Regions from separate parts of the Pseudomonas sp. 15C genome, predicted to be linked through region 2. Evidence: riboswitches for the same ligand, from Rfam matches in the RefSeq annotation. Region 2 holds a riboswitch; each other region holds the start of a gene.
The links. A riboswitch is a leader RNA that binds a small molecule or an ion and turns the genes downstream of it on or off. The one in region 2 is predicted to bind cobalamin.
Positions count from the first base shown of each region.

Region 1 (10,628 bases), on a different contig from region 2:
ACGCACATGGCGACCAGGTCGATGCCGATGCTGTCGTGCTTGTTCAGGTTCAGCGCCAGACGCAGCTTGGTGCCGACGCCGTCGGTGCCGGACACCAGCACGGGCTGCTTGTAGCCGGCCGGGATTTCGCAGAGGGCGCCGAAACCGCCCAGGCCGCCCATGACTTCCGGGCGCGCAGTGCGCTTGGCGACGCTCTTGATGCGTTCGACCAATGCTTCACCGGCGTCGATGTCTACACCGGCGTCCTTGTAGCTCAGGGAGGGTTGCTTGCTCATGATCCAGGCCTTTAGGGGAGGGGATTCAGGGGGTAACGACCGAGTTCAGCGGGAACATCGAAATCGAGGTGGCGGTGGCCTCACGCGAGTTTCGGGGTGCCCGGCTGTTGCCGGTCTGCGAAGGCGCGCGATTTTATCAGGCTTGAGGGGCAGCGGCCATCCTCGCACCGACGGGCAGGGCCATATCCGCGGAATTTTTTTACAATCCAGCGCCCTGAACGTCTGTATAAGGTGTGGCCATTAACCGTCTATCGTTATCACTGTGCAAAAACTTACCGCCGCCGTGTGAATGTTTTGCGCAGGCCTGGGGTCACAGCCTTGCTCAAACGGTTCACGCGGCCTGTTCCAGCCGCTCCTGTCGACGGGAATTCTCCATGCGTTTTGTAAAATTTTTGTTTGTAGGCTGTCTGTCGCTGCTCAGCCTGGCGAGTCATGCCGAAAATCTCAAAGGTCTTTATCAGGTACGCCAGCCAGTCACCGGCCAGGCGCCGGAAGAGCGCGATCGCGCCACGCAGGCGGCGCTCGACACGCTGGTGCTGCGTCTGACCGGCGACCCGAAAGCCCCGCAAAGTCCTGGTTTGGCGGCGATCCGCAAGGATCCGCAGCAGATCATCAGCCAATTCGGTTTCGATGCCGGGCCGCCGGAAGTGCTGAAGGTCGATTTCGACCCGGGGACCAGCGAGCAGGCGCTGCGTCGCGCCGGGTTATCCTTGTGGGGCGCCAATCGGCCGTCGATTCTCGGTTGGTGGCTGAACGATTCGACCGAAGGCTCGAGTCTGGTCGGCGATGGTCAGGCCGCTGCAGCACCACTGCGCGCGGCGGCGCAACATCGCGGCTTGCCGCTGCGCCTGCCGCTGGCCGACCTGAGCGAGCAGTTGGTCGCCACCGCGCCGACACTCGAGGGCGCCGATGCCGCGCCGTTGCGCAGTGCCTCCGAACGCTACAACGCCGACGCCTTGCTGGCCGTGCATGCCCGTGAAGAAGGCGGGCAGTGGCAGGCCAAGTGGCGTCTGTGGCTGGGCGATCAGAAAGAAGCTGGCAGCGTGCAGGGTGCCGATCAGGCCGCTGTGGCCGATGCGGTGATGCTGGCTGTGGCCGAGCGCCTGGCGCCGCGCTTTGTGGTCAAGCCCGGTGTGTCAGGGCAGCAGACCCTCGAAGTGCAGGGCATGAATCTGGAGCATTACGCGGCGTTGTTGCGGTTACTCGAACCGTTCGGCGTGCGTCTGCAGACTGTTGACGGCGATCGTATCGTCTACCGGGTCAACGGCAGCGCCGAGCAGTTGCGTGCGCAACTCTCGCTGGCGAAGTTGCAGGAGTTGCCGCCAGAAGCGCCGGCTCCGGTGCCTGCGCCGCAGACTGTGGAGGGCGGTGTTGCACCGGTGGCAGCGCCGGCTCCGGTAGCGGCGGCGCCGTCGTTACGCTTTCGTTGGTAAATCTTTCTTTATATAGAAGCAGGAGTGGTAAATGGCCGATACGCGGCGTTGGTTCTGGCTCGGTGGGGTAGTCCTGCTTTGCGCGTTTGTATGGTTGCTGCACCCGATCCTCACGCCGTTCCTGGTTGCGCTGCTACTGGCTTATCTGTTCGATCCGATGGTGGATCGGCTGGAGCGCGCGGGTCTGTCGCGCACCTGGGGAGTCATCGCGGTGTTCGCCTTGTTCACCTTGATCGTTACTGCGCTGTTACTGGTGCTGGTGCCGATGCTCGCCAAGCAGTTGCTGCGTCTGTACGAATTGGCGCCACAGATGCTCGACTGGTTGCAGCACACCGCGGTGCCGTGGGCGCAGGCGAAGCTGGGGCTGTCGGACGGTTTCTGGAAGTTCGACAAGGTCAAGGCGGCAATCAGTGAACACATGGGCCAGACCACCGACATCGTCGGCGTGGTGCTGAGCCAGGCGACGGCGTCGAGTCTGGCGCTGATTGGCTGGCTGGCGAATCTGGTGCTGATTCCGGTGGTGAGCTTTTACCTGCTGCGCGATTGGGACGTGATGATGGCGAAGATCCGCAGCCTGCTGCCGCGTGATCGCGAAGAGCGCGTGGTGGCGCTGGCGGGCGAATGCCATGAAGTGCTCGGCGCGTTCGTGCGCGGGCAGTTGCTGGTGATGCTGGCGCTGGGCGTGATCTACGCGGCGGGGCTGATGATCGTCGGTCTCGAGCTGGGCCTGTTGATCGGCCTGATCGCAGGTCTGGCGGCGATCGTGCCTTATATGGGCTTCGTGATCGGTATCGGCGCGGCGCTGATCGCCGGGTTGTTCCAGTTCGGTGGCGATCTGTACCCGATGGTTGGCATCGTCGCAGTATTCATGGTCGGGCAGGCGCTGGAAGGCATGGTGCTGACACCGCTTTTGGTGGGCGACCGCATCGGCCTGCATCCGGTGGCGGTGATTTTCGCCATTCTCGCCGGTGGCGAGTTGTTCGGTTTTACCGGTGTGCTGCTGGCGCTGCCGGTGGCGGCGGTAATCATGGTCCTGGTGCGCCATGTGCACGACCTGTACAAGGATTCCGACATCTATAGTGGTGTGAACGAGCCGGAGTTGTAAGGGCGAAGGGCGGCCCGGCGAACCGCCGGGTTGCCGCGTTTTCCACAGGCGCTGGCGCCAAAGAATCTGTCAGGAAACCAAGGCGTTAACGCAAACCTTTGATTTTGCTTGGACTCTGTCGCATTGTGCGCTCAGCGTCACGGGTATAAACTTCGCCAACTTTACACAGAGGCCACTAACGGTTCCTTGGTAACCGTTCAGTCAGCATGAAACCGATTCAGCTGCCCCTAGGTGTGCGTCTGCGTGACGACGCCACCTTCATCAACTACTACCCAGGCGCCAATGCCGCTGCACTCGGCTATGTCGAGCGTCTGTGCGAAGCCGACGCCGGCTGGACAGAGAGCCTGATCTACCTGTGGGGCAAACACGGCGTAGGGCGTACGCATCTGTTGCAGGCCGCGTGCTTGCGTTTCGAGCAGATGGGCGAGCCGGCGGTGTACCTGCCGCTGGCCGAGTTGATGGACCGCGGCGTCGAAATCCTCGACAACCTCGAACAATACGAGTTGGTCTGTCTCGACGACTTGCAGGTGATTGCCGGCAAGGCGGACTGGGAAGAGGCGATGTTTCACCTGTTCAATCGTCTGCGTGACAGCGGTCGGCGTCTGCTGATCGCCGCGTCGACGTCCCCGCGCGAACTGCCAGTGAAACTGGCCGACCTGAAATCGCGCCTGACCCTGGCGCTGATCTTCCAGATGCGCCCACTCTCCGATGAAGACAAGTTGCGTGCGCTGCAATTGCGCGCCTCGCGTCGTGGTTTGCACCTGACCGATGAGGTCGGGCACTTCATCCTGACTCGCGGCACGCGCAGCATGAGCGCGTTGTTCGATCTGCTCGAACAGCTCGACCAGGCCTCGTTGCAGGCCCAGCGCAAGCTGACCATTCCATTCCTCAAAGAAACCTTGGGCTGGTAAGCCGAGCCTGTTGTTCTAAAGGTTTCAAGGGGAGGGCGGCATCTTTCAGGCGCCAGAAAATCCGCATTCCTGCAGGGGTTGCAAGTCGCGTATCGGGTCAAATGGGCTTAAGCGCTTAGATGTAAACGCGAAACCGCCAAGTCACATAAAGTTCGATTGAATTTGCAAATGAGGACGATAGCGGGCATAGTCTCGGCTTCTTTACAACTATCAGCCACGGTCGTGCCCATGCTAAAGCGCTTCGCACCCCTCGTGCCTCTCGCACTTGTCACCCTGTTGTACGGTTGTGCTGCTCACTCTCCAGTTCAAGAGCAGCCTCAACAGGTTAAAAATTCCGCCACGGCCCAGTCTTCCGTTATTTACCAGGAAGAGCTGGACACCGAAAAAGAACTCAATGAATTCAACGGCAAGAAGCCTTATCAGCTTCCTGTGCTGGCCGACAGCATTCTCGAACGCGGCATGTCCCTGATCGGGACCCGTTACCGTTTCGGCGGTACCTCTGAAGCCGGTTTCGATTGCAGCGGTTTCATCGGCTACCTGTTTCGCGAAGAAGCCGGTATGAACCTGCCGCGCTCCACCCGCGAAATGATCAACGTTGATGCGCCGCTGGTTGCGCGCAGCAACCTTGAGCCGGGCGATCTGTTGTTCTTCGCCACCAACGGCCGTCGCGGCCGGGTCAGTCACGCCGGGATCTACCTGGGCGACAACCAGTTCATCCACTCCAGCAGTCGTCGCAGCGGCGGTGTTCGCATCGACAGCCTGGGTGACAGCTACTGGAGCAAGACCTTCATCGAAGCGAAACGCGCCCTGGCGAACGCTCCGACCGTGGTCACCGCGCGCAAGTAATTCCCTGATGTCGCTGCTTCGTGGCGACACGCCAGGCTACCGGCAAACAGAGTAGACACAAACTTTACAAGGTGAAGTTAAAGTCTTACTTGAAGTTTGCCGCGTAGCCGCTAGAATCCTGAATCATATTGATGGCAAACCGCCTGCGTACAGACGCAGGCGGTTTTGTTTCTGTCCATTCGGCAGAGAAAGCCGCAGCCTGATCAGGATGTTCCGCTTATGACGATGTCGGCCCGCCTCACCTTGATCCTCTGCGCCGCGCTGCTCAGCGCCTGCGCCAGTCGTACACCGCCGCCAGCCCCCGTGGTTCGCGCGCCGATTGTGTTCGGTCCCTCCCAGGCTTTTTCACCGGTTGCTGAAGACGTGCTTTTTCGCGCGCTCGGCCTCGTCGGCACGCCTTATCGCTGGGGCGGCAACACGCCGGATTCGGGTTTCGATTGCAGCGGCCTGATCGGTTTCGTCTACCGCGATGCCGCGGGAATCTCGCTGCCACGTTCCACCCGCGAAATGATCGTCATGCAGGCACCGAACGTCGGCAAGGAAGGCTTGCAGACCGGCGACCTGATTTTCTTCGCCACCAACGGCGGCTCGCAGGTCAGCCATGCCGGCATTTATGTCGGCGAAGGGCGGTTTGTGCATGCACCGGCAACGGGCGGCACGGTCAAGCTCGACAGTCTGTCAAAGGCGTATTGGCAGAAGGCCTATCTGAGCGCCAAGCGGGTGCTGCAGCCGGGGCAGTTGGCGCATAACCCGTAAATCCAATCGCACACAATCCCTGTAGGAGTGAGCCTGCTCGCGATAGCGGTCTTTCAGTCACCGATGATGTCGACTGACAAGGCGCTATCGCGAGCAGGCTCACTCCTACAGTTGTTTGTGTCAGGTGAAAGTTATTTGGCAGAAGACACGCGCCACACTTTGTTGCCGACATCATCCGCCACCAGCAACCCGCCTTGCGGGTCGATCACCACGCCCACCGGGCGGCCCAGTGCGTTCTCGTCCTTGTCGAGGAAGCCGGTCAGTACATCCACCGGTTGTCCAGTCGGTTTACCGCCACTGAACGGCACGAAAATCACTTTATAGCCACTGTGCGGTTTGCGGTTCCACGAGCCGTGCTGGCCGATGAAGGCACCTTCCTTGAATTGCGCCGGTAGCGTGTTGCCCTCGGCGAAGGTCAGGCCCAGCGAGGCGGTGTGCGGGCCGACCGCGTAATCCGGGACGATGGCCTTGGCCACCAGATCGAGGTTCTGCGGCTTGACTCGCACGTCGACGTGCTGGCCGTAATAGCTGAACGGCCAGCCATAAAAGCCGCCGTCCTTGACCGAGGTGATGTAGTCCGGCACCAGATCGCTGCCGATCTCGTCACGCTCGTTGACCGCCGTCCACAGCGCGCCACTGCTGGGCTCCCACGCCAGGCCATTGGGATTACGGATGCCAGAGGCGAAGATCCGGTGATTACCGGTCGCCCGATCGACTTCCCAGATCGCCGCGCGACCCTCTTCCTGATCCAGGCCGTTTTCGCCGACGTTGCTGTTCGAACCGACGGTGACGTAGAGCTTGCTGCCGTCCTTGCTGGCAATGACGTTCTTGGTCCAGTGATGGTTCAGCGTGCCGCCCGGCAGATCGACGACCTTGATCGGCTGGGTCTTGATCTCGGTGGCGCCGGGCTCGTAGTTGAAGCGCAACAGGCGATCGGTATCGGCCACGTACAGATCGTTGCCGACCAGGGTCATGCCGAACGGCGAGTTGAGGTTTTGTAGAAATACCGTTCGGGTCTCGGCCACACCGTCCTTGTCGGCATCGCGCAGCAAGGTGATGCGATTCGGGCTCGGTACGCCGGCGCCGGCCTTGCCCATGACCTTTTTCATCACCCAGCCACGAATGCCTTTACTGTCATCCGGTTTCGGTGGCGCATTGGTTTCGGCCACCAGCACGTCACCGTTGGGCAGCACGTACAGCCAGCGCGGATGATCGAGGCCTTCGGCGAACGCGGCGACCTGAGTGCCGGCCGCGGCCGTCGGTTTTGCCCCCTCGGGCCAGCCGATCGCGGGGGCGATGTTCACCGTCGGGATCAGGGTCTTGTTCGGTTCCGGCAGTTTCGGCGACGGGCCAGTGCCGTCGGAGACCTGCAGGCTGGAGGTTTCGCCGCAGGCGCTGAGCCCGCCGGCGAGGGCGATGACGAAAACGAGGTGGGGCTTGCGCATTGCTGATCTTCCCTATGAATGCATTCCTAACCATAGAGGAGGGCGCAAGCCCGATGGTTCAACTGCTCAACCGCGGGCTTCCTTGAACAGCACGGCGATGCCCGGGTGATAGTTGCCCGCGTCGCTGTGCAATTTGCGGTAGGCGTAGGGGAAATACCAGGCCACGGCGCAGGTGTGTTCCTTTTGCAGGTCGTCGACCATGTCCTGCAATTCTTCGGGGCTGGCGCTGTGCTGGGCCTTTTGCGGGGCGACGAACAGGCAGCCGAGCTTGAGATCGCTGGCGTAACTGATGCGTTTGGCGTCAGAGGTTATATCGGCCAGGGGTTGGGTCAGGTTGAGGTTGTTCGCCCTTGGCCAGCGTTGTGTGGCCTGAATGAAGGCGCGGTCTTCGCTGCCGGCGATAAACAGATCGGCGCGGGCATTGCGCTCGCCGTCTTCGTTCTGTTTACGGGTGACGGTGTCGTTCAAGGTCACCAGTTCGGCCATCCAGGCGGCGGCCGAGAGCAGGCCGAGGTTGGCTTTCTCATCATGCCAGTACGGCGTATCGCCGTCGCCGCGCACGGTGTTGTAGCGGTCGATACAGTCAAACCAGCGTTCAAGCACCGGGCGCAGGAATTCCAGGCGCGGGTTGCTGATGATCATGCCTTGCATCGTCATCGTCCTTATTGTTGTGGTGTGCTTTTTCGAGAAAAGCATGGCTCTTTGATATCACTTGTCACAGTCTGGCACAAGATTGCCGGCAGATAATTGATTGAGGGCAGTTTCTCGCCCGTTGGCCGCCTCTTTAATTGACGCTCCACCCCCAACCCTCTAACCTTCGCCGCTTGTTTCAGGTGCTCTGTGACCTGCGTCGACAGAGTGAAACAGGGAAGCCGGTGAGGGTGGTCTTCACGCGAAGCCACGACGATCCCGGCGCTGCCCCCGCAACGGTAAATGAGTGAACACTGCGTTCAATGCCACTGCTCAACAGCGGGAAGGCGCGCAGTCTGGCCAACGCCGCTCATGAGCCCGGAGACCGGCCTGATCCATCCAGCGGCATCACGGTGGGCGATGCCAGGCTTTTTGCCGTCTATTCTTGTGCCTGCCCGCCGTTTACCCGTCTCAACGGAGAGCTCCCCCATGACCGATTCCCCCGAGCGCGACGAACGCCATCTGGCGCGCATGCAGCGCAAAAAAGCCGTGATCGACGAACGCATCGCCAATTCGCCCGACGAGTGCGGCCTGGTGCTGGTGCTGACCGGCAATGGCAAAGGCAAAAGCAGCTCGGCCTTCGGCATGCTCGCCCGCGCCATGGGCCACGGCATGCAGTGCGGCGTGGTGCAGTTCATCAAGGGCCGCAACAGCACGGGCGAGGAGCTGTTCTTCCGCCGCTTCCCCGAGCAAGTGCGCTTCCATGTGATGGGCGAAGGTTTCACCTGGGAGACCCAGGACCGTCAGCGCGATATCGCCGCTGCCACGGCGGCGTGGGAAGTTTCTCGCGAACTGCTGCGCGATCCGTCGATCGGGCTGGTGGTGCTCGACGAATTGAACATCGCCCTCAAGCACGGTTATCTGGATCTCGATCAGGTGCTCAGCGATTTGCAGGCGCGGCCACCGATGCAGCATGTGGTGGTGACCGGGCGCGGCGCCAAGCCGGAAATGATCGAGATGGGCGATACGGTCACGGAAATGGGCATGCTCAAGCATGCGTTCCAGGCCGGGATCAAAGCGCAGAAAGGCGTCGAACTTTGAATCAGCCCCGTCACTGCCCGGCCGTCCTGATTGCCGCGCCGGCTTCCGGCCAGGGCAAGACCACGGTCACCGCCGCGCTCGCCCGTTTGCATCGCAATCAGGGGCGCAAGGTCCGCGTGTTCAAATGCGGCCCGGACTTTCTCGACCCGATGATCCTCGAGCGCGCCAGCGGTGCGCCGGTCTATCAACTGGACATGTGGATGGTCGGCGAGCAGGAAAGCCGTCGCCTGTTGTGGGAAGCCGCCGGCGACGCGGACCTGATTCTGATCGAAGGCGTGATGGGCCTGTTTGACGGCACGCCGTCGAGCGCCGACCTGGCGCGGCATTTTGGCGTGCCGGTGCTCGGAGTGATCGACGGCACCGCCATGGCGCAGACCTTCGGCGCACTGGCGCTGGGCCTGGCGAAATATCAGCCTGACCTGCCGTTCGCCGGGGTGCTGGCCAACCGCGTCGGCACCCAGCGTCATGCGCAATTGCTCGAAGGCAGCCTCACCGAAGGCCTGCGCTGGTACGGCGCGTTGTCGCGCGAGACCGGCATCGAGCTGCCGAGTCGCCATCTTGGCCTGGTGCAGGCCAGCGAACTGAATGATCTGGACCTGCGCCTCGACGCTGCCGCCGACGCACTGGCCAGCAGTTGCGAAGTCGCCTTGCCGCCCGTCGTCGAATTCGCAGCGCCGGACGTGACTGCTGCTGAGCCGTTGTTGCACGGCGTGCGGATCGCCGTGGCCCGTGATGAAGCATTCGCCTTCACCTATGGCGCAAGCCTCGATCTGTTGCGGGCGATGGGCGCCGAGTTGAGCTTCTTCTCGCCGATCCGCGACACGCAATTGCCCGAGGCGGACAGCCTGTATCTGCCGGGCGGTTACCCTGAGCTGCACCACGTTGCACTGGCACAGAACACTGCGATGCTCGAGGCGATCCGCGCGCACCATGCGGCAGGCAAGCCGTTGCTGGCCGAGTGCGGTGGCATGCTTTATCTGCTCGATTCGCTGACCGATGTCGAAGGCACCCGCGCTGAACTGGTCGGGTTGTTGCGGGGCGAGGCGGTGATGCAAAAGCGTCTGGCGGCGTTGGCGTTGCAGGCGGTCGATCTGCCGGAAGGCTCGTTGCGCGGGCACACGTATCACCATTCGCTGACGACCACCGAACTGACGCCGATTGCCCGTGGGCTGAGCCCGAACGGTGGGCGAGGGGCCGAGGCGGTCTACCGTGAAGGGCGGATGACGGCTTCTTATGTGCACTTTTATTTTCCGTCGAATCCTGCGGCTGTCGCTGCGCTGTTTGCGCCCGGTCTTGAGACCGCCATCGCTGGCAAGCCAGCTCCCACAGGGGATTACGTTTCGTCAGGTATTGCACCGTCCACTGTGGGAGCTGGCTTGCCAGCGATGGGGCCATGACCGACAACGCATTCTCCGAAGCCGAGCGCCAAGCGGTTTACCGAGCCATCGCCGAACGCCGCGACATGCGTCACTTCAGCGGCGGCACTGTTGAACCGCAACTGTTGCGGCGTTTGCTCGAAGCCGCCCATCAAGCGCCAAGTGTCGGCCTGATGCAGCCCTGGCGTTTCATCCGCATCAGCGACCGCGCCCTGCGCGGGCAGATTCAGCATCTGGTGGAAGCAGAACGCGTGCGCACCGCCGAGGCCCTTGGCGAGCGCAGCGACGAGTTCATGAAACTCAAGGTCGAAGGCATCAACGACTGCGCCGAAGTACTGGTGGCGGCGCTGATGGACGATCGCGAAAAACACATTTTTGGCCGGCGCACGCTGCCGGAGATGGACATGGCTTCGCTGTCCTGCGCGATCCAGAATCTGTGGCTGGCGTCCCGTGCCGAAGGATTGGGCATGGGCTGGGTGTCGCTGTTCGAGCCGCAGGCGCTGGCCGATCTGCTGCACTTGCCGCCGGGTGCCAAGCCGCTGGCCGTGCTGTGTCTGGGCCCGGTCAAAGAGTTCTACCCGGCGCCGATGCTGGTCCTCGAAGGCTGGGCGCAGGCGCGACCGCTGAACGAATTGCTGTACGAAAATTACTGGGGAGTGAGTCAATGAGTGTGGCGTTGTTGAGTGTCGCCGCGGTGGCGCTGGATGCGCTGCTCGGTGAACCGAAACGCTGGCATCCGCTGGTGGCGTT
Region 1 covers NZ_JBUDGD010000041.1:27,313-37,940, forward strand. The annotation lists gene purM (phosphoribosylformylglycinamidine cyclo-ligase) at 1-275, opposite strand, end outside; gene ACYYKW_RS19225 (DUF2066 domain-containing protein) at 650-1,708, shown strand; gene ACYYKW_RS19230 (AI-2E family transporter) at 1,740-2,813, shown strand; gene hda (DnaA regulatory inactivator Hda) at 3,020-3,724, shown strand; gene ACYYKW_RS19240 (C40 family peptidase) at 3,953-4,570, shown strand; gene ACYYKW_RS19245 (C40 family peptidase) at 4,790-5,326, shown strand; gene ACYYKW_RS19250 (PQQ-dependent sugar dehydrogenase) at 5,458-6,771, opposite strand; gene ACYYKW_RS19255 (hypothetical protein) at 6,838-7,422, opposite strand; cobalamin riboswitch at 7,586-7,809, shown strand; gene cobO (cob(I)yrinic acid a,c-diamide adenosyltransferase) at 7,891-8,502, shown strand; gene ACYYKW_RS19265 (cobyrinate a,c-diamide synthase) at 8,499-9,899, shown strand; gene bluB (5,6-dimethylbenzimidazole synthase) at 9,896-10,546, shown strand; gene cbiB (adenosylcobinamide-phosphate synthase CbiB) at 10,543-10,628, shown strand, end outside.
Region 1: another riboswitch for cobalamin. It lies ahead of cobO (cob(I)yrinic acid a,c-diamide adenosyltransferase); the one in region 2 lies ahead of cobW (cobalamin biosynthesis protein CobW).

Region 2 (10,628 bases):
TGATTCGGGTGTTCTCCAATGTTGCGGGGTGTCAGGTAAAAGGCCCTCACCCTAGCCCTCTCCCGGAGGGAGAGGGAACTGATTCGGATGTTCTTCAATGTTGCGGGGTGTCAGGTAAAAGGCCCTCACCCTAGCCCTCTCCCGGAGGGAGAGGGGACTGATCGAGGTGATCTCACGAATTGCATTGATCTGATAGTTCGAGTTGAACATAGGTTTCGAATACAACACAGATCGGCCCCCTCTCCCTCCGGGAGAGGGCTGGGGTGAGGGTTGGCTTTTGCAGGCGCTACCCATCTTCCTCGATATCCAGCAGTAAATTCTCCAGCGCTTCCTTATAAGCCCCCGGCTCCTGCCACATGCCGCGCTGCTGCGCTTCGAGCATGCGTTCGGTCATGTCTCGCAAGGCATGCGGATTGTGCTCGCGGACAAACTCCCGGGTCTGCGGGTCCAGCAAATAGGCGTCGGCCAGCAACGCATATTGATGATCGTCGATCAACTGCGTGGTCGCGTCGAAGGCAAACAGGTTATCGACCGTCGCGGCCATCTCGAACGCGCCTTTATAGCCGTGACGCTTGACCCCGTCGATCCACTTCGGGTTTGCTGCGCGTGAGCGAATTACCCGGTTCAGCTCTTCTTTCAGGGTGCGGATTTTCGGCAAATCAGGTTGGCTATGATCGCCGTGATAACTCGCCGCCGCTTCGCCGCGCAGGCTTTCCACGGCGGCGAGCATGCCGCCCTGGAACTGGTAGTAATCGTTGGAATCGAGCAAGTCATGCTCGCGATTGTCCTGATTCTGCAGCACCGCCTGCACCTGACTCAGACGTTGGACGAACTGCTCGCGTGCAGCGGTCCCCTCGTCGGCGCCGCCATACGCGTAAGCGCCCCAGTTCAGATAAACCTCGGCGAGGTCTTCGCGGCTCTGCCACAGGCGACCGTCGACAGCGCCCTGCACGCCAGCGCCGTAAGCACCGGGTTTGGCGCCGAAGATACGCCAGCCGGCCTGGCGCCGCGCGGTGTCCTCGTCGACGCCGGACTGACGCAGCGTCTCGCGCTCGGCGCGCACTTTGGCCGCCAGCGGATTGAGGTCGTCCGGCTCGTCCAGCGCCGCGACCGCTTGCACCGCAGCGTCGAACAAGCGAATCAGGTTGGCAAACGCATCGCGGAAAAATCCCGAAACGCGCAACGTCACATCGACGCGCGGGCGGTCGAGCAGGCTCAGCGGCAGAATCTCGAAATCATCGACACGCTGACTACCGGTGGCCCACACCGGCCGTACGCCCATCAGCGCCATGGCCTGGGCAATGTCGTCACCGCCGGTGCGCATGGTTGCGGTGCCCCAGACCGACAGGCCGAGCTGACGCAAATGGTCGCCGTGATCCTGCAGATGCCGTTCGAGAATCAGCGTCGCTGACTGAAAACCGATACGCCACGCGGTGGTGGTCGGCAGGTTGCGCACATCCACCGAATAGAAATTGCGCCCGGTCGGCAGCACGTCGAGGCGCCCGCGACTGGGCGCGCCGCTCGGGCCGGCGGGGACGAAACGGCCACTGAGGGCGTCGAGCAGACCGCGCATTTCTGCCGGGCCGCAGGCGTCGAGGCGTGGTGCGATGACTTCGCGCAAATTATCAATGATTAACCCGACTTCAGCCCACCCCGATTCCTGTAGGAGTGAGCCTGCTCGCGATGGCGGTGTGTCAGTTGATTTGATGTTGGCTGATCCACTGCTATCGCGAGCAGGCGAAGGCCTACAAGGGATATGCAGGGATTCGGAGATCAGCTCGGTGGCGAACAATTCGAGGCGTTCGCGGGTGTCGCCGGCGGTGCGCCAGACTTCGTCGGTGACGGTTTGCAGTTCGCTTGGACGCGGTCCCTCCCACGGCTCGGCCAGAGCGCAATCCAGTGGATCGAAACCTAGTTCAAACGCTTTTGCCACCGCGCGCAGCAGGCTTGATTGCGCGCCCTTGCCATCCCCGCGCGGAATCCGCAGCAAGGCCAGCAAGGTATCGATGCGCAAACGCCCGCTCGGCGACTCGCCGAAGATATGCAGGCCATCGCGAATCTGCGACTCCTTCAAATCACACAGATACGTATCCAGACGCGGCAACCAGATCGCCGCGTCGGCGTCACTGTCCAGCGCGGCGTCGAGTTGCAGCTCGCGGTCGATCTGCGTATCGCGCACCAGTTGCAGAATGTCGCGTTGCAATTCCCGGGCGCGGCGCGGGTCGAGCAACTGCGCTTCGTAATACTCGTCGGCGAGCAGTTCGAGATTGCGCAACGGCCCGTAGGTTTCCGCGCGGGTCAGCGGCGGCATCAGGTGGTCGATGATTACCGCTTGCGTACGCCGTTTGGCCTGGGCGCCCTCGCCCGGGTCATTGACAATGAACGGATAGATATTCGGCAGCGGCCCGAGCAGCGCGTCCGGCCAGCAGTTTTCCGAGAGGCCGACACCTTTGCCCGGCAGCCATTCAAGGTTGCCGTGCTTGCCGACATGGATCACCCCGTGCGCGCCATAGGTGTTGCGCAGCCAGAAATAGAACGCCAGATAAGCGTGCGGCGGGACCAGGTCCGGGTCGTGATAAACCGCACTCGGGTCGACCTGATAACCACGCGCTGGCTGAATGCCGACGAAGGTCAGACCGAAACGCAGCCCGGCGATCATCATGCGTCCGTCGCGGCACATCGGGTCGTTGTGCGGCGCGCCCCAACGGGCGATCACAGCGGCGCGGTTGGATTCAGGCAATGCATCGAACATCGCCATATAAGCGTCCATCGCCAGGCTTTGCTGGCATGGGCGCAGGTCAATCGTGTCGAGGTCATTGCTGACGCCGCCGAGCAATTGCTGGATCAACTCGCTGCCGCTGCCTGGCAAATCGGCCGAAACCGGATAGCCCTCAGCCTGCAACGCACGCAGGATATTCAGCGCTGCCGCTGGCGTGTCGAGGCCGACACCGTTGCCGATGCGCCCGTCGCGGGTCGGGTAGTTGGCGAGAATCAGCGCGATGCGCTTTTCGCTGTTCGGTACCCGCGCCAGAGCAGTCCAGCGCCGCGCCAGTTCAGCAACAAAATCCATGCGCTCGGGTTGCGCGCGATAGCACACCACATCCGATTGGCTGCGCTCGCTGCGCCAGGCCAGATCCTTGAAGCTGATCGGCCGACTGATGATGCGCCCGTCAAGTTCCGGCAAGGCTATGTGCATGGCCAGATCGCGCGGGCCCAGGCCTTGCTCGCTGTCGCGCCAGCCGGGCTCGTTGTCCTGGGCGCAGATCGCCTGGATCACCGGGATATTGCGGCGAAACGGTCGCAGGTGCGGCGCTTCGGGACTGGACTGGGCAAAACCGGTGGTATTGAGGATCACCCCGGCCTCGACTTCGTCCAGCCAATCCTCGACCACCGTCAGGCAGCCGGGTTCTTTCAGGCTGGCCACGGCGATGGGCAAAGGATTGAGCCCCGCAGCTTGCATGCGCTGGCAAAACACATCGATGAACCCAGTGTTGGCTGCTTGCAGGTGCGAGCGGTAAAACAGCAGCGCCGCGACCGGTTGTGCGGGCAGCCATTCAGCTTGCCAGTCACTCAGGGCAGCAGTAGTTTTGGTCGGGTGGTAAATCGCTGTACGCGGCAAGGTTTGCGGCTCGCCCCACGGGTAATCGCGGGCGAACCAGCGATTGCCCAGGCAGCGGAAAAAATCCAGCGCGTTGCCCAGTCCACCCTGACGCAAGAACTGCCAGAGACGGTCACGGTCCACCGCGCTGACGGTGCTCAAGTCGCTGAGTTCCGGGTCGGGGCGATCGTCGCCCGGCACCAGAATCACTTGCACGCCGCGCTCGGACAATTCCACCAGGCGCTCGACGCCATACCGCCAATAGGCGATGCCGCCATGCAGCGAAATCAGAATCAGCTTGGCGTGGCGCAACACTTCATCGACGTACAGATCGACCGAGGCGTGATTCTGCACCTGCATCGGGTTGGCCAGGCGCAGGCTCGGGTAGTCCTGCGGCAACTGCTGCGCCGCTTCGGCGAGCAGCGCAAGGCTGGAATCGCCGCTGCACAGGATCACCAACTCGGCGGGCGTCTGGCCAAGGTCGGCAATGTTGTCATCCGAGACGAAACCGCCGGGCTGGGTCCTGAGCAGGTGCATGACTTAAACGCTGAGCGCGGCGCGCAGTTGCGCTTCGAGCTGCGCTGCATCCAATTCCTGGCCGATCAACACCAGACGCGTTACGCGCGCTTCGTCGGCGCCCCACTGACGGTCAAAATGCTTGTCGAAGCGCGTACCTACGCCTTGAATCAGCAAGCGCATCGGCTTGTTCGGAATCGCGGCGAAGCCTTTCACGCGCAGGATGCCGTGTTGCACCACCAGTTGCGTCAGCGCGTCGAGCAGCAGGCTTTCGTCGGCTTGCGGCAGTTCGATGGAGATCGAGTCGAAGGCGTCGTGATCGTGGTCATCGTGATCGTCATCACCGTCGTGGTGATGGTCGTGGTGACTGTGACGGCTGTCGATGTGTTCTTCGGAACCGGCACCGAGGCCGATCAGCACGTCCAGCGGCAGACGGCCGTTGCTCGCTTCAATGATTTTTACCGCAGGTGGCAACTCTTCGGCGACTTCAGCGCGCACGCGCGCCAGATCTTCTGGACTGGTCTGGTCGGCTTTATTGAGGATCACCAGATCGGCGCTGGCCAGTTGGTCGGCGAACAGTTCGTGCAGCGGTGACTCGTGATCGAGGTTCGGGTCAAGCTTGCGCTGGGCATCGACCTGATCCGGGAACGCGGCAAAGGTGCCGGCGGCCACGGCCGGGCTGTCGACCACAGTGATCACCGCATCAACGGTGCAGGCGCTGCGGATTTCCGGCCACTGGAAGGCTTGCACCAACGGCTTGGGCAAGGCCAGGCCCGAGGTTTCGATGAGGATGTGATCGAGATCGCCGCGACGCGCGACCAGTTCGCGCATCACCGGGAAGAATTCTTCCTGCACGGTGCAGCACAGGCAGCCGTTGGCCAGTTCGTAAACGCGGCCGCTGGCTTCTTCTTCGGTGCAGCCGATGGTGCACTGCTTGAGGATTTCGCCGTCGATGCCCAGCTCGCCAAACTCGTTGACGATCACCGCAATGCGCCGGCCCTGAGCATTGTCGAGCATGTGCCGCAGCAAGGTGGTTTTGCCCGAACCGAGGAAACCGGTGACGATGGTGACGGGGAGTTTGGCCAGTGTTTTCATCGGTATGCCCTTTGGCAAGCGGCGGGCATACGGGACGAGGACCGGCCACGCGCAGGCGCGCCGGAAGTATTCGCCACCGGATCACCCCGCCCGGTTGAAAGTGAGAATCTGTGACGAGGCAGGTCTCCTGGCTGACAGTGTTCAGGCGCCGGGCCTGGCATTCGCTGCGCCTTCCCGCGGGCTCGTGGACCGAGCTGGCAGTGGCGTTGCAGCGAACATCACCGTTCACAGTTGCGGGGGCAGCCGCGGCTTTGACCGCGTTCCCTTCTTAGCTTCGACAGATGCCGAAGAACCTCGAAGGCGCAAGGCTACGCATGGGTTGATGATGGGTCAATGCTTTGGTTTCGTGGATATTCACTACTGCCCGAAATTGACTCAAACCCACCCGCATGCTCTCCTGTACGCCTTGTTACGGGTGCCCTTCACAGGGTGAAACGGGAAACCGGTGAATCATGTGCTTTACTCAGAGCCATGTCAGTCCGGTGCTGCCCCCGCAACGGTAAGCGAGCGAAGCGTCAAAACCACTGTGCCAACCCGGCATGGGAAGGTGACGCTTGCAGGTCGGCCAGGCGCCAACCCCTCGCGAGCCCGGAGACCGGCCCGCAACACACAGTGCGCTATCGGCGTCACTGGACATAACAAACCCGCGGTGGGCGGGCGCTGTTCGTACCTCTGCGTGTCCGTCACGCAGGGTCCGCATGCGTTCGACTGCCCCTTACACTATAGGGAAGCGCCATGTCGATCATCAGCAGCACCGGCAGCAACACGGATAAAATCGCCAGCACCACCACCCTGAGCCAACGCCTGATTGCCGCCGCCTTCGCCTCGATTCTCGGCGCGGGCCTGGTGTATTTCGCCGGTTTCTCGCATATCGAAGCGGTGCACAACGCGGCCCACGACACCCGCCACAGCGCTGCGTTTCCGTGCCACTGAGACCTCTCGACATGATCAAGCGAATTGCGCAAACCGCAGGTTTCACTGGCCTGCTGGCCGCCCTGCTCCTCACGCTGCTGCAAAGCTTCTGGGTCTCGCCGCTGATTCTTCAGGCGGAAACCTATGAAAAATCCGAGCCGGTCGCCGCAGTCCACGAACACGCGGCCGGCACCGCGGCGCACAGCCATGACGGCGAAGCCTGGGAGCCGGAAAACGGCTGGCAGCGCGTGGTTTCGACCACCGGTGGCAATCTGGTGGTGGCGGTCGGTTTCGCCCTGATGCTTGCCGGCCTGTATACATTGAGAGCGCCGCGCTCCACCGCGCAAGGCTTGCTCTGGGGTCTGGCCGGTTACGCGACGTTCGTGCTGGCGCCAACGCTGGGCCTGCCGCCGGAATTGCCGGGCACCGCTGCGGCTGATCTGGCGTCGCGGCAGATGTGGTGGATCGGCACTGCGGCCTCGACCGCCGTCGGCCTGTCGCTGATCGCCTTCAGCCGGCACTGGCTGATGAAGCTGCTCGGTGTAGCGATTCTCGCCGTGCCGCATGTGATCGGCGCGCCGCAGCCGCTGGTGCATTCAATGCTCGCGCCCGAGGCGCTGGAAAGCCAGTTCAAGATCGCTTCGCAGTTGACCAACGTGGCGTTCTGGCTGGCCCTGGGCCTGATCAGCGCCTGGTTGTTCCGCCGCAACAGCGACGGTCACTACCACGCATGAGCGATGACCGCGCGGCGTCCACGCTGGTGGTCGGCCTCGGCTGCCAACGCGGCTGTCCGACCAGCACGCTGCGCGCGTTGCTCGACCAGGCCTTGCAGGCGCACCGCATCGAGCTCAAGTCAATCAAGGCCCTGGCCAGCATCGATTTGAAGCGCGACGAACCGGGCCTGCAAGAACTGGCCGTACAACTGGCCTTGCCCCTGCTGTACTTCAGCAGCGAGGAATTGGCCGGTTACCAGTCAATGCTCAGCCACCAGTCGCAAATCGCTTACGAACGCACCGGCTGCTACGGCGTGGCGGAAAGCGCAGCGCTGGCGCTTGCCGAACAACTCCTGCAGGCGCCGGCAAAGCTGCTGATCAGCCGACAAAAATACGCTCAAGCCACTCTGGCGTTGGCCGGCGCCGCGTAAATCCTGATAATCGCCGCCATCCATCATGAACAATCTTCATCTGAAGCGTTGTCGCGCCTCTTCTCCAAGGATCCAACGATGACCGTTTATTTCATCGGCGCCGGCCCCGGCGACCCGGAATTGATCACTGTCAAAGGCCAACGGTTGATCCGCCACTGTCCGGTGATCATCTATGCCGGTTCACTGGTACCCGCCGCAGTGCTCGAGGGGCACCAGGCGCAAACCGTGGTCAACAGTGCCGAGCTGCACCTTGAGCAGATCATCGAGCTGATCAAGACCGCGCATGCCGACGGCCATGACGTCGCACGGGTACATTCCGGTGATCCGAGCCTGTACGGCGCGATCGGTGAGCAGATTCGTTATCTGCGTGAGCTTGGTATCCCGTTCGAGATCATTCCGGGCGTGACGGCCACCGCCGCCTGTGCGGCGCTGCTCGGAGCCGAACTCACCCTGCCGGATGTGTCGCAAAGCGTGATTCTGACTCGCTATGCCGACAAGACTGCGATGCCGGCGGGCGAAGAACTGGGCAATCTGGCCCGACATGGTGCAACCATGGCGATTCACCTGGGGGTCAATCATCTGGAGAAGATTCTTGTGGAGTTGTTGCCGCATTACGGTGCGGATTGTCCGATTGCGGTGATTCACCGGGCGACGTGGCCGGATCAGGATTGGGTGGTGGGCACGCTTGCGGACATTGCGGACAAGGTTGCAGCGAAAGGCTTTCGGCGTACGGCATTGATTCTGGTCGGGCGGGTGCTGGGGAGTGAGGTGTTCAGCGAGTCGTCGTTGTATCGGGCGGGGCATGCGCATCTTTATCGCCCTTGATGGCCTCTTCGCGAGCAGGCTCGCTCCCACCCTGGGTAAAGCGGGGGCATAAAAAAACGGCGCTCACGGGGCGCCGTTTTTCATATTCGCAGCGAACGCCTTAGTAGTAGGCGTTTTCTTTCTGCGTGTGGTCGGTCACGTCGCGCACGCCCTTGAGCTCAGGGATGCGCTCGAGCAGCGTGCGCTCGATGCCTTCCTTCAAGGTCACGTCGGCCTGGCCGCAGCCCTGGCAACCGCCACCGAACTGCAACACCGCAATGCCGTCTTCCACCACATCGATCAGGCTGACCTGACCGCCGTGGCTGGCCAGCCCCGGGTTGATTTCGGTTTGCAGGTAGTAATTGATGCGCTCGTTGACCGGGCTGTCGGCGTTGACCATCGGTACTTTGGCGTTTGGCGCCTTGATGGTCAGCTGGCCGCCCATGCGGTCGGTGGCGTAGTCGACCACGGCGTCGTCGAGAAACGCTTCGCTGAACGAATCGATATACGCGGTGAAGCTTTTCAGCCCCAGCGCCGTATCTTCAGGTTTTTCTTCGCCCGGCTTGCAGTAGGCAATGCAGGTCTCGGCGTACTGGGTGCCAGGCTGGGTGATGAAGACGCGGATGCCGATGCCCGGGGTGTTCTGCTTGGACAGCAGATCAGCCAGGTAGTCGTGGGCGGCGTCGGTAATGGTAATAGCGGTCATGGAAACTCCTCGCAGGCTTGGGCGCAGTTTACGCCAATCGGCGCGCGGGACAAAGTCCCAGTATTTTTGTCGGAAAAAGCGGCGCGCGTACCCTCACCCGCTCGCTGACGGCGAAGAAGGCTGCGCTTGAACGGCGAGTACCCTGTTAACAAATGGAAACCCAAGCACATTCGCGCCATATATATGTATACCTCTGCGAGTTTTCCACGCCCTTATATTCAACGCCTTCGACTATTTTTCCAGCCGCTACGGTTCAAAGGCCTTGAATGTCTACTTCGTTATCCAGTTTCTACAACAAGACGCCCCCGCGCAGATTGCAGGATCTCAACCACCTGATCAGTTACCTGCATGAGCTCATCGACGATAACGTCAACATGGATGCCAGTCAGCTCTATTACTACCCGCCCGCCACCTCTGAATTGGGGCGCGAGTGCAAGGAAGCCTTTCGCGTCTTGAAAAAACTCGAGACAGACGAAGATTTCATAACGCATCTCTCCATGCCTGCCAAGGTCGATCAATCGTTGTTGGGCAACGATTTCCTGGAAGACTTTCTGTCCTTTCAGTTGAGTTCCACGAAGTCGCCAACACCTGACCCTGCGGAAGTTTTCCCGATCGCCGGTCACTCGGTAACGCTCAGAGATGTGCCGATATATTGGTCGATCGACGTGGATGTCTTGCTGGATATCTACCGCAAGGTCGGCAACGGGCTTAAAAGTGACGGTTCGGTGCGCTTCGACCTGGTGCTGGCCTGGTACGCGCTGATTCCGCGGCGTCCCGCCAAACATGCCGACTGGCAGCGCCTGCTGCACAACCTGGTTGAGCATCGCGCGTTATGGCTGCTCGGGCATCACGGTCCCGTCAGCGACTTCGAACACTTGTTCAGCGCTGAAGGCGAAGAAACGATCATGCGGGTTGTCCGCCAGATCGAAGCCGAAACTTCACGCTGCCTGCTGGCAAATGTCGTACCGGTGAAACCCAGTGGCAGATTTGAAACGTTGAGCCAAACCACGCCGGTAGCACTTCTGGAAACAGCCTTGCAGTCGGCCGATAACCTGCAACTGGCGCAACGTATTGCCAGGGAACTGGATTGGTACACCGCAAAGAACAAGCAAGATGGCCCAGCCAGTGTTTTGACGAAATTGTTGTGGCGAGCGCTCTGGCTGAGCATCAAACCAGGCGCGCACACCAACAATCAAAACGAGTTGCAGATACTGATCGAGCCCGCCTGTAGTTATTCGTCCATACACAAATCATTGATCGAAGAATTTCAAAGATCACTTCACGTCGAGCGGCCCATTGCCTTGTTAGCGGTGGCCATCATGAAGAGCAATGTGGCCAGCGAAGCGTGGGTTCAGGACATCCCCGACGCACTGCCGTATGCCACGTCGAGCACCTGGGTCAATTTCAAGAGTGGTTTCATACTTGCCGAATCCGTCGCGCCCGGCTCATCGCGGCACATGACTTTTGAACAGCTGCTCAACCTGCCGGCAGAGCATTTTCGGGCTTTTGCGCATGATATCGAGCAACAGCGACTGGTTGCCGCTGCCAAGGTCCGCCCGACGGTGGAGTGGGCGGCGGCGATGGGATTGTTCGCCACACGTCAGACGGCTTACCCGGTCAGCGAAATAGAACTGGCATTGAGCACGCTGGAACAGCATGAGCAAGAAATGCTCAAGGCCCTGAACAACCTCGCGCTGAGCCCGCCGAGTCGATTTCGCTATGAGTCAGACGCGGCGTATGACCAAGCGTTTGATGCCTGGCTGATCACTCCAGGAGCCGCCTATAAGTCCCTGATCAAGACATTGCTCGCCCAGTACCTGCCCGCATGCCGGGGTGATCTTGAGCGGGACGAA
Region 2 covers NZ_JBUDGD010000013.1:49,500-60,127, forward strand. The annotation lists gene cobN (cobaltochelatase subunit CobN) at 287-4,135, opposite strand; gene cobW (cobalamin biosynthesis protein CobW) at 4,139-5,209, opposite strand; cobalamin riboswitch at 5,310-5,521, opposite strand; cobalamin riboswitch at 5,606-5,827, shown strand; gene ACYYKW_RS09785 (CbtB domain-containing protein) at 5,945-6,142, shown strand; gene ACYYKW_RS09790 (CbtA family protein) at 6,154-6,855, shown strand; gene ACYYKW_RS09795 (cobalamin biosynthesis protein) at 6,852-7,265, shown strand; gene cobM (precorrin-4 C(11)-methyltransferase) at 7,344-8,090, shown strand; gene nfuA (Fe-S biogenesis protein NfuA) at 8,191-8,775, opposite strand; gene ACYYKW_RS09810 (SET domain-containing protein) at 9,042-10,628, shown strand, end outside.

Region 3 (10,628 bases), on a different contig from region 2:
GTAGGAGCAAAGCCTTTTGGGTTACCTTTTTGGCGTTTGAAAAAGGTGACCCGCTGTAAGAGCGGAACCCTAAGCCGCCGTTACCGCAGCAACGGATATGTACCCAAAACACCACAGCCCAAGCAGGCTCGCCCTCCCAAAGTCACGAGTGAAAACGCAAAATCTGCTCACCATCAAACGGATCAGTCAAATACCGCCCCCGAACCCCAAACGTCTCCAACAAACGCTGCGGCGTCAGCACTTCCAGCGGCTTGCCCAGCGCCACCAACTCCCCCCGCTCAAGCACCGCCAGACGATCACACTTGAGCGCCTGGTTCAGATCATGCAGCGCAATCAACGTAGTCACCGGCAACGCTTTCACAACACTGAGAATCGTCAACTGATGCTGAATATCGAGATGGTTGGCCGGCTCATCCAGCAACAGAATCTGCGGCCGCTGCGCCAGTGCACGGGCAATGTGCACCCGTTGTCTCTCACCCCCCGACAGGCTGCGCCAGACGCGCTGACGCAAGTGCACCGCATCGACATCCACCAGCGCCTGCTCAACGATGGCAGCGTCCGCAGCCGACCACGGTTGCAACGCCGACAACCAAGGCGTACGCCCCAGCGCCACCGCATCGAACACGCGAATGCCGTCATCGGTGTCAGCCTGTTGCTCGACCACCGCAAGCGTCTGCGCAACGCTGCGGCGCGCCATTTTGCTCAGGCGCTGACCGTCGAGCAGTACCTCGCCAGCGCTCGGCTCGCGCAGGCCGGCCAACAGCTTCAACAAGGTCGATTTACCCGCACCATTCGGCCCGACAATGCCCAGGGTTTCGCCGCGTTGCACCTGCAGGCTGACAGCCTTCAGCAACTCGGCGCCGCGCACCTTGAAACTCAAGTCTGAGCAACTCAATACCGCGTTCATCGCGCCGACCTCCGGCCCACCAGAATCAGCGCAAACACCGGCGCGCCGACCAGCGCGGTGATCACCCCGACCGGAATCACCTGCCCCTTGATCAGGGTGCGCGACAACACATCGGCGGCAATCAGAAACACCGCGCCGCCCAAGGCACTCGCCGGCAGCAATCGAGCATGCCCGGTGCCGAGCAACAACCGCGCCGCATGGGGGATCACCAGGCCGACAAAACCGATCGAACCGACAATCGAGACCATCACGGCCGTGACCAGCGCCGCGCAACCGATCAGCAGAATCTGCACGCGGCGCACCGGTATGCCGAGCGACGCCGCCGAATCCGCGCCAAAGGTAAACGCATCCAGCGCCCGCCGATGCCACAGGCACACGACCAGCCCGAGCAGGGCCACCGGCACCGCCAGCCACACCGACGGCCAGCGCACCCCGCCGAGGTTGCCGAGCAGCCAGAACATGATCCCGCGGGCCTGCTCGGAACTCGCCGAGCGAGTAATCAGGAATGCGGTCAGCGCATTGAACAATTGCGAGCCGGCAATCCCGGCCAGAATGATCTGCCCGGTACCGTTGGCCGAACCACTGACCCGTGCCAGCAGAATCACCAGCACGAATGCCGTCACCGCACCGGCAAACGCGCCGGCCGACAGCGACACCAGCCCGGCACCCACGCCAAGCAAGGCGACCATTACCGCGCCAGTCGAGGCCCCGGCGGAGATGCCCAGCAGATAAGGATCGGCCAACGGATTGCGCAACAGCGACTGCAAGATCACCCCGCACGTTGCCAGCCCGGCGCCGCAGGCAGCGGCGACCAGTGCGCGGGTCAGGCGGTAATTCCAGACGATGCCTTCATCGATCGGGTCGAGCACATAACCGGCGCCCCACAGCTTGTTGGCCAGCACTTGCAGCACCACGCCCGGCTCGATCGAAGTCTCACCGATCGCCACGCCGCCGATAAGCGCAACCGATAGCGTCAGCAGTACCAGCAGCGAACGGATCAGGCGTCTGCTCATGGCGCCAGGTCGTAGGCATTGATGGCGGCGGCCAGTTGCGCCAGGCCGTCGAAGGTGCGCAGGCTGGCCTGCATGGCCATGGCATCGAGGATGATGATGCGGTTGTGTTTCACCGCGTCCATGTTGCGCGTCACCGGGTCGCTGCGCAGGAACGCGAGTTTCTTCTGATAGTCGTCAGCCGGGAAACGCCGACGATCCATGCGCGCGATGACCAGGAAAGTCGGGTTGGCTTTGGCAATGGTTTCCCAACCCACGGTCGGCCATTCTTCATCCGACTCGACCACATTGCGCACACCCAGGGTGCTCAGCATGAAATCCGGAACGCCTTTGTGCCCGGCCACAAACGGCTCGATGTCCATCTCGGCGCTGGAAAACCAGACCACAGCGCTGACATCCTTGCGCTGCTGGGTTTTCGCCGTGGCGATCGACTGCGCGAGGCTGGCCTTGAGTCGTTCGTTGAGCCGTTCGCCACGCGCCTGCACATCGAAAACCTGCGCCAGTTGGCTCACGCCTTTGTAGATGCTGTCGATGCGAAACGGCGCCAGCCGCGTGCCATCGGAGCCGACGAGGTTGTCCTTGGCTTCGCAATCGGAGGGCAGCAGGTAGGTCGGAATCTTCAACTCATGAAACTGCTCGCGGGTGCCGACCGCACCTTGCGGGCCGACCATCCATTCCAGCTCCACGGCGACCAGTTCCGGGCGCTTGCCGATCACCGCTTCGAAGCTCGGTTCGTTATCAGCGAGGCGCTCTATCTTTTCGTTCTGCGCCTTGTATTGGGGCAGCACGTCGTTGAACCACAGCGAAGTGCCAACGACTTTGTCGCTCAGACCCAGGGCATAGAGCATTTCCGTGCCGGCCTGGCCGATGGTGATCGTGCGTGCCGGGGCGTGCTGAAACGTCAGGCTGCTGCCGCAGTTCTCGATCGTCAGCGGATAAACCGTGGGCGCCGCTTGCGCCAAGGCACAGAGGCCCAGACTGGTGAACAGGGTGGCAATACGGGGCAGCAGCATGGGGCAGTCTCCAATGGAACCGTACGGGGAGGGCGGGTACGGTTTGGAAACACACCATCAAGCGCCATCAGGAAATAACGCAAGGCCGGTCATCACGCGAAAAACGCGCACGGCACGATGTCCTTCCCGGACACCCCGCCGGTTAGTAGTCATTGTGCCGGCAGGTCTCCTGACTGATGCGTCATCGCCTGGCTCCGGCCTTCCCGGGGGTTACCCAGTGGCAGTCGAGGAGCAGGCTCGGCACCTACAGTTGCGGGGGCAGTTCCGATCGATGCTGAACAAGCACCTCGGATTCCCTATTAATCCCATGCGGAAACCGGCGGCGGCATGGTAGACGATTTGGGGGGATGAGGGGGAGATGAATCTTTTGAAAAGCCCCTCACCCTAACCCTCCCGAAACGTCGGACCGCCCGTAGGGAGAGGGGACTGACCGCGGTGTTTGGGCGACATATGGCCACACCGAGTACCGAGCTGAACACAAATTCAGAAGCTAACGAAGATCGGCTCCCTCTCCAGGGGGAGAGGGCTGGGGTGAGGGGCGGGGCCACCACAAGTCCAAAGCCGACCGCATGCCTCTAGCCACCCGCCTGCAGATCCTGAAAAAAACAAACGTCACAACCCGGATTTGCAATCCGCGAACCCCCAACGCTAATATACGATCCATATACATTCCGTATCGGATTACCTCCATGGGCATCGTAAAAATTTCCGAAGACATGCACGAAAACCTGCGCATCTCCAGCAATGCACTCAGCCGCTCGATCAACGCGCAGGCCGAGCACTGGATGCGCATCGGCATGCTCGCCGAGTTGCACCCCAACCTCGACCACAGCGCGATCTGCCGTTTGCTGATCCGCGCCGAGCAGAATGGCGGGCTCGACCTGCACCAACTGACACAGGAAGTCGCCCTCGCATGAGAAACCAGATCAAGCTCAACACCCCGGCCGAGATCGAAAAATCCCGCGCGGCCGGCAGACTGGCTGCCGAAGTGCTGGCCATGCTGGTACCCCACGTCAAGGCCGGGGTGACCACCGATGAACTGGATCGGCTGTGCAACGACTACATCGTCAACGTACAGAAAGCCGTTCCGGCCAACGTCGGTTATCACGGCTTCCCGAAAACCGTCTGCGCCTCGGTCAACGACGTGGTCTGCCACGGCATTCCTTCTGCTACTCCGCTGAAGGATGGCGATATCCTCAACCTCGACATCGCCGTGATCAAGGACGGCTGGTTCGGCGACACCAGCCGCATGTACGTGGTCGGTGAGGCCACGCCTGAAGCGCAACATCTGATCAAGACCACCTATGACGCCATGTGCGCAGGTATTCGCGCGGTCAAACCGGGCGCCACGCTGGGCGATATCGGTTACGCGATTCAGAGCCTCGCCGAAAAGGAAGGCTTCAGCGTGGTGCGCGAGTATTGCGGCCATGGCATCGGCAAGATCTACCACGATGAACCGCAGATTCTGCATTACGGCTTTCCCAATCAAGGGATGAAGCTCAAGGCGGGAATGATTTTTACCGTCGAACCGATGCTCAACGCCGGCAAACGCCACGTGAAGAACATGCCCGATGGCTGGACGGTGCTGACCAAGGATGGCTCGCTGTCGGCGCAGTGGGAGCACATGGTGGCGGTGACGGAGACCGGGTTTGAAGTGCTGACGGCGTGGCCGGATCAGATCGAGGGGTATGCGGCTATCAGTTGATACTGCGTTTGGCGGTCAGAATTCGTGAAATCCAACGCATAAAAAACGCCGCTTGAACAAGCGGCGTTTTCTTTTGGCCGTTACTTCAGATCGAACCGATCCAGGTTCATGACCTTCGTCCAGGCCTTGACGAAGTCATTGACGAACTGCTGTTGTGCATCCGCACTGGCATACACCTCGGCCAGCGCGCGCAACTGCGCATTGGAACCGAACACCAGATCCACCCGGGTTGCGGTCCATTTCGGCGCGCCGGTCTTGCGGTCCCGTCCTTCGAATTCATCAGCATCGCGCGTCGTCGGTTGCCACTCCACGCCCATGTCCAACAGGTTCGTGAAAAAGTCATTGCTCAGCGCTTCGGGTTTATCGGTGAAGACACCATGCCGGGTCTGCCCGACGTTGGTATTCAACACCCGCAGGCCGCCGAGCAGTACGGTCATTTCCGGGGCGGTGAGGGTCAGCAGTTGCGCCTTGTCGATCAGCAGGGTTTCAGCCGCGACGGTGTATTTGCCTTTGCTGTAGTTGCGGAAACCGTCGGCAATCGGTTCAAGGAAGCCGAACGATTCGACATCGGTCTGCTCCTGCGAGGCATCCACGCGCCCGGGCGAGAACGGCACGCTCACTGAATGACCAGCGTTCTGTGCGGCTTGCTCGACCCCGGCATTGCCGGCCAGCACGATCAGGTCCGCCAGCGAGATTTTCTTGCCAGTGCTTGCGCCATTGAATTCGCTCTGAATGCCCTCCAGGGTTTGCAGCACATGGGCCAGTTGCTCTGGCTGGTTGGCTTGCCAGAACTTCTGTGGTGCCAGACGCAAACGCCCGCCGTTGGCACCGCCACGTTTGTCCGAGCCGCGGAAGGTCGAGGCCGCCGCCCACGCCGTTGAGACCAGTTGCGCAACCGACAGGCCTGAGGCGAGGATTTTGCTTTTCAGCGCGGCGGCGTCGCTGTCGTCAATCAACGCATGGCTGACGTCCGGCAACGGGTCTTGCCAGAGCAATTCTTCGTTGGGCAATTCCGGGCCGAGGTAGCGTGACAGCGGGCCCATGTCGCGGTGGATCAGTTTGTACCAGGCGCGGGCGAAGGCGTCGCCCAATTGCTCGGGATTGGCCAGGAAGCGTCGCGAGATCTGCTCGTAAGCCGGGTCGAACCGTAGCGCCAGATCAGAGGTGAGCATGGTCGGCGAGAGCTTTTTGCTCGGGTCATGGGCATGCGGAACCGTGCCGGCGCCGGCGCCGTTTTTCGGTTGCCACTGATGCGCCCCGGCCGGGCTCTTGGTCAGTTCCCACTCGAAGCCGAACAGGTTTTCCAGGTAGTTGTTGCTCCAGCGGGTGGGCGTGGAGGTCCAGGTCACCTCCAGACCACTGGTGATGGTGTCTGCGCCCTTGCCGGTGCCGAAGGCATTTTTCCAGCCCAGGCCTTGCTGTTCGAGGCCGGCCGCTTCCGGTTCAGGGCCGACGTTGTCGGCCGGGCCGGCACCGTGGGTCTTGCCGAACGCGTGGCCGCCCGCAATCAGCGCCACGGTTTCTTCATCGTTCATGGCCATGCGGCCGAAGGTTTCGCGTATGTCTTTGGCCGAGGCGACCGGGTCCGGGTTGCCCTCGGGACCTTCCGGGTTCACATAAATCAGGCCCATCTGCACCGCAGCGAGCGGGTTCTCCAGATTGCGCTCGCCCTGATCGGTGCGGCTTTCTTCCTTGCCGTGCAGATCCGGTTCGGCTACCAGCGTACCGTCACCGGGTTCCTGTACCGGGCCGTTGCTCTTGCCGTAACGATTGTCACCGCCCAGCCATTCGGTTTCCGACCCCCAGTACACGTCTTCATCCGGTTCCCAGACATCGGCGCGACCACCGGAAAAACCAAAGGTCTTGAAGCCCATGGATTCCAGCGCGACGTTGCCGGTGAGCACGATCAGATCGGCCCAGGAAATGTTGCGGCCGTATTTCTGCTTGATCGGCCAGAGCAGGCGGCGGGCCTTGTCGAGGCTGACGTTGTCCGGCCAACTGTTGAGCGGGGCGAACCGTTGCTGACCGGAGCCGGCGCCACCGCGACCATCGGCTGTCCGGTAGGTGCCGGCGCTGTGCCAGGCCATGCGCACGAAGAGCGGGCCATAGTGACCGAAGTCCGCCGGCCACCAGTCCTGAGAATCGGTCATCAATGCGCTGATATCTTGCTTCAGCGCCTGAAAATCCAGGCTATTGAACGCCTTGGCATAGTCGAAGTCCTGGCCCAGCGGGTCAGACTTGGGCGAGTGCTGACTGAGGATTTTCAGGTTCAGTTGATTCGGCCACCAGTCTCGGTTGGTCGTGCCGCCACCGGCGGCATGGTTGAACGGGCATTTCGATTCGCTTGCCATGTTCGAGTCCCTATCAGGTCTGCTGCGGCCGGCTGGTGCCGACTTCGGACTTGTAAGGCTAGACCCGACTTGGCAAACCAGCTAATAGCGCAGGTATTGCGCGCCGATAGGCAAACTCTCTCAGCGCCGCGCTGCTTCGGGTCAGCGGGATCAGCTCGATTGCGCCGTGTCGTCATCGGGCACATCGTCGAGAATGTCCTCTTGCCCCGGCAGTTCAGTGATCACGCTGAAGTCACTGACTTCCACCGCGCCTTGCCCGTAACCGAGCAAATGAAACGAAAACGCCTTGCGCTGTTGCGGGTTTTCAAAGCTGAAGTCCATTTCCAGCGGCTGATCCGCCGTTGCGACCATTTCCGCCGGTAAGCCCAGCTGCACGTCCTGTTCGAACTCCTTGGCCTTGAGTTGTATGTACGCCGCTTGCTGCGGGTCGACCGCGCGCACGGTCAGGCGGACGCGAGTGTGCGAGCCCTTGGGCATTTCCAGGTACTGCGCACCGATCAGGTTGTCGGCCCAGTCATCCTTGATCTGCGCTTGCAGCGGGATGATGTTGTTGCTGCCGAACTGGTAGCGATGATTGAGCGGTGTGCGCAGCAGCGACAGGTCCAGGGCATTGGCGCGGGCGGCGATCTGCCGGGCCGGATGACCGCTGTAGCGACCCTTGTAAATGGCGCTGTCGGCGATGAAACCAGCGCTTTCGTAATAGCGGCAGCGGCGCGGCATGTCGCATTCGGAGAAGATGCCGCGGCCATCGTGATAGCGCAGCTTGCCATTGGTGAATGACATGATTTCGCGGCCGGAATCATAGTCACGGAACAGCGAGCGACCGCTCAGCGCGGAGGGCACTGGCAGGTCGAAGTAGTCGAGGATCGAAGTGCTCAGATCGACGTGACCATAGACACCTTTGTTCAGGCGCGGCAGTTGCGCCTGCTCCGGTGCCAGGGTCAGGTTGAACCCCCACGAGGAGGCCAGACGCACGCCGTCGATGCCATGGGATTCGTCCGATGTGATCACCACCAGCGTGTCCTTGAGCACGCCTTTGCGTTCCAGGCCACTGAGAAACTGATCCAGCGCATCGTCGAGATAACCGACGGCGGCCTGCTTCGGCGTTTCGTAACGCTGCAGATAATCGTCCGGTGCGGAGTAGGGCTGGTGAGTGCCCACGGTGAGCAGGGTGAGCATCCACGGCTGTTTGTGTTTCTTCAACTGGCCAACGTAATCCAGCGCACCCTCAAAGAACGCCTTGTCATCCTTGCCCCATGGAAATACCAGATAGTTGCTGTTGCTGAACCATTCCAGCCCATGGGTGGCATCGAAGCCGATGTGCGGCATGATCTTGTCTTTGGCCATGAAGCGCAGCCCGGCACCTTGCAGGTAATGCGTGCTGAAACCGTGGTCACGCAGTTGTGCCGGCAGACAGGCCTGATTGCGCTCGTTGAGGGTGAGCATTTCCACGCCTTTGGGCGTGCCGTTGTTGAGTTTGTCGTAGTCGCCGCAGAGCATGGCGTACAGACCGCGAATGGTCTGGTGCGTGTGCAGCACGTAATCCGGAGTGTTCATGCCGCGCTCGGCCCAGCGGCTGAGGTTGGGCATCAGGTCTTCCTGGTAATGACTGCCGATGGCCTCGCGGTTGGCGCGGATGTAGGCGCCGGGAATGCCCTCCAGTGCGATGATCAGCACGTTGCGCGCCTGTCCCGGTGCGGTCAGCAGTTTTTCTCCGTTTAGGTCGACATCGGTCAGCCCGGCCATCGCCGGTGCGGGTTCTTCGGCATCGCCGTCCAGCCATTCCTCGGCGCGAATCTGCAGGTCCGCCACTTCACTGGCGAGCAGTTGATGCGGCAAGTTGTACAAACGCCACGGGTCGGCTTCGTTCGGCCACAGGTTCTGCGCGCCCCAATGCGCAGCGAACAACACCAGCGGCGCGCCCCAGACTGCACGGGGCAGAGGCGTGAGCGGTCGGTCGCGGCCGGCGAAGCGGGTCAGCAGCCACACCAGTAATGCCAGCAGCAATGTCAGGCCCAGTGCGGGGTGCGCCAGGCCGCCGCCGGTGGAGTTTTCCACGAATTGCGGGTCGACCAGGTAATGAATGTCGGAAGGCGTCGGCAACCGACCGACCGCGCTGACCAGTTCCGCGGTCGCCACCGCCAGCACGCTCCACAACAGCAGCACCGGCAGAGCCAGCCACCACGCACGGCGATGCAGCAAAACCAGCAACAGGCTGCCCACGGCCAGATCCGACAGATAACCCAACGGGCTCGACCAGCCCAACGCCGCGCGCAGGCTCATCGGCACAATCAATACCAACAGCAGCAGAGAAAACAGTCGGGCGTGTGGTTGCCGCAACCGGTTGAAAAGAGCGCTCACAAAAAGACCTTCCAGCCATCAAATCGTCATAAAAGTGTGGGCGATGATAGCAAGGCTCGGCCATCTGATTGCCTTTTAAAACGCTCGGGTGATGCGCAGGGACGAGCGCTGGCGCGAATGGAAAAGCAACTGGAAACCCCTATGGTTGCTGGTGGAGCGCGGCGAACGGCCTGTTTGCCGATGGGGATTTTCCCGGGGTTTTATTGTGTCAGGCTGTTAACGTTCGACGTTGTAGCAGCGCAAGGCATACGCTCAGCGTCCAGTGCTATCGATATGCAATAAAGATATTTAATTTCTATTTTTTATAGCGATAAAGTCAGGCCTTTCAGCAAACCACCCCCTGCTGCGAGGTTGTCATGCCCACACCGTTGAAACGTTCCGCATTGACCCTGTTGGCCGCCGCCCTGGCGGGCACAGCGTTGTTCAGCTCGGTCGCTCAGGCCGAGGGCAAGATCAGCATCGCCCAGCAGTTCGGCATCGGTTATCTGATCCTCGACGTGGTCCGCGACCAGCAACTGATCGAGAAACATGGCAAAGCCCAGGGCCTGGACATCGAGGTCGACTGGAACAGCATTTCCGGCGCCACCGCGATGAATGAAGCGCTGCTGACCGGTTCGCTCGACGTAGTCTCGGCCGGCGTGCCGCCGATGCTCACCGTGTGGGATCGCACCAAAGGCAAACAGAACGTCAAGGCCATCGCCGCGCTCGGCTCGATGCCCAATTACCTGCTGACCAACAATCCGAATATCAAAACCCTCAAGGACTTCAGCGACAAAGACCGCATCGCCGTACCGGCGGCAGGGGTGGGCTTCCAGTCGCGCACCTTGCAGATCGAAACCGCCAGGCTGTTCGGTGATGCCCAATACAAGAAGTTCGACGACATTTCCGTCAGCCTGCCGCACCCCGATGCGACGGCCGCGCTGATCGCTGGTGGCTCGGAGATCAACTCGCATTTCTCCAGCCCGCCGTTCCAGTATCAGGCGTTGCAGAACCCCAATGTGCACAAAGTGCTGAGCTCCTACGACGTACTCGGCGGCCAGGCGACGTTCAACGTGCTGTACACCACGGAAAAATTCCACGACGAAAACCCCAAGACCTACAAGGCGTTCTACGACGCCCTGGCCGAGGCCGAGAAAATCATCAAGGCTGACAAACCGGCAGCGGCCCAGGCCTATATTCGGGTCGAACAGTCGAAGTTGCCGTTGGCGCTGGTGGAGCAGATCGTCAACGACCCGGAGATCGACTTCACGGTGGTGCCGCAGCGTACGTTTATCTATGCCG
Region 3 covers NZ_JBUDGD010000039.1:42,684-53,311, reverse strand. The annotation lists gene ACYYKW_RS18865 (ABC transporter ATP-binding protein) at 143-907, opposite strand; gene ACYYKW_RS18860 (FecCD family ABC transporter permease) at 904-1,920, opposite strand; gene ACYYKW_RS18855 (ABC transporter substrate-binding protein) at 1,917-2,930, opposite strand; cobalamin riboswitch at 3,073-3,266, opposite strand; partial or broken gene ACYYKW_RS18850 (ParD-like family protein) at 3,479-3,847, shown strand; gene map (type I methionyl aminopeptidase) at 3,844-4,635, shown strand; gene katG (catalase/peroxidase HPI) at 4,716-6,986, opposite strand; gene ACYYKW_RS18835 (LTA synthase family protein) at 7,137-9,347, opposite strand; gene ACYYKW_RS18830 (ABC transporter substrate-binding protein) at 9,704-10,628, shown strand, end outside.
Region 3: another riboswitch for cobalamin. It lies ahead of ACYYKW_RS18855 (ABC transporter substrate-binding protein); the one in region 2 lies ahead of cobW (cobalamin biosynthesis protein CobW).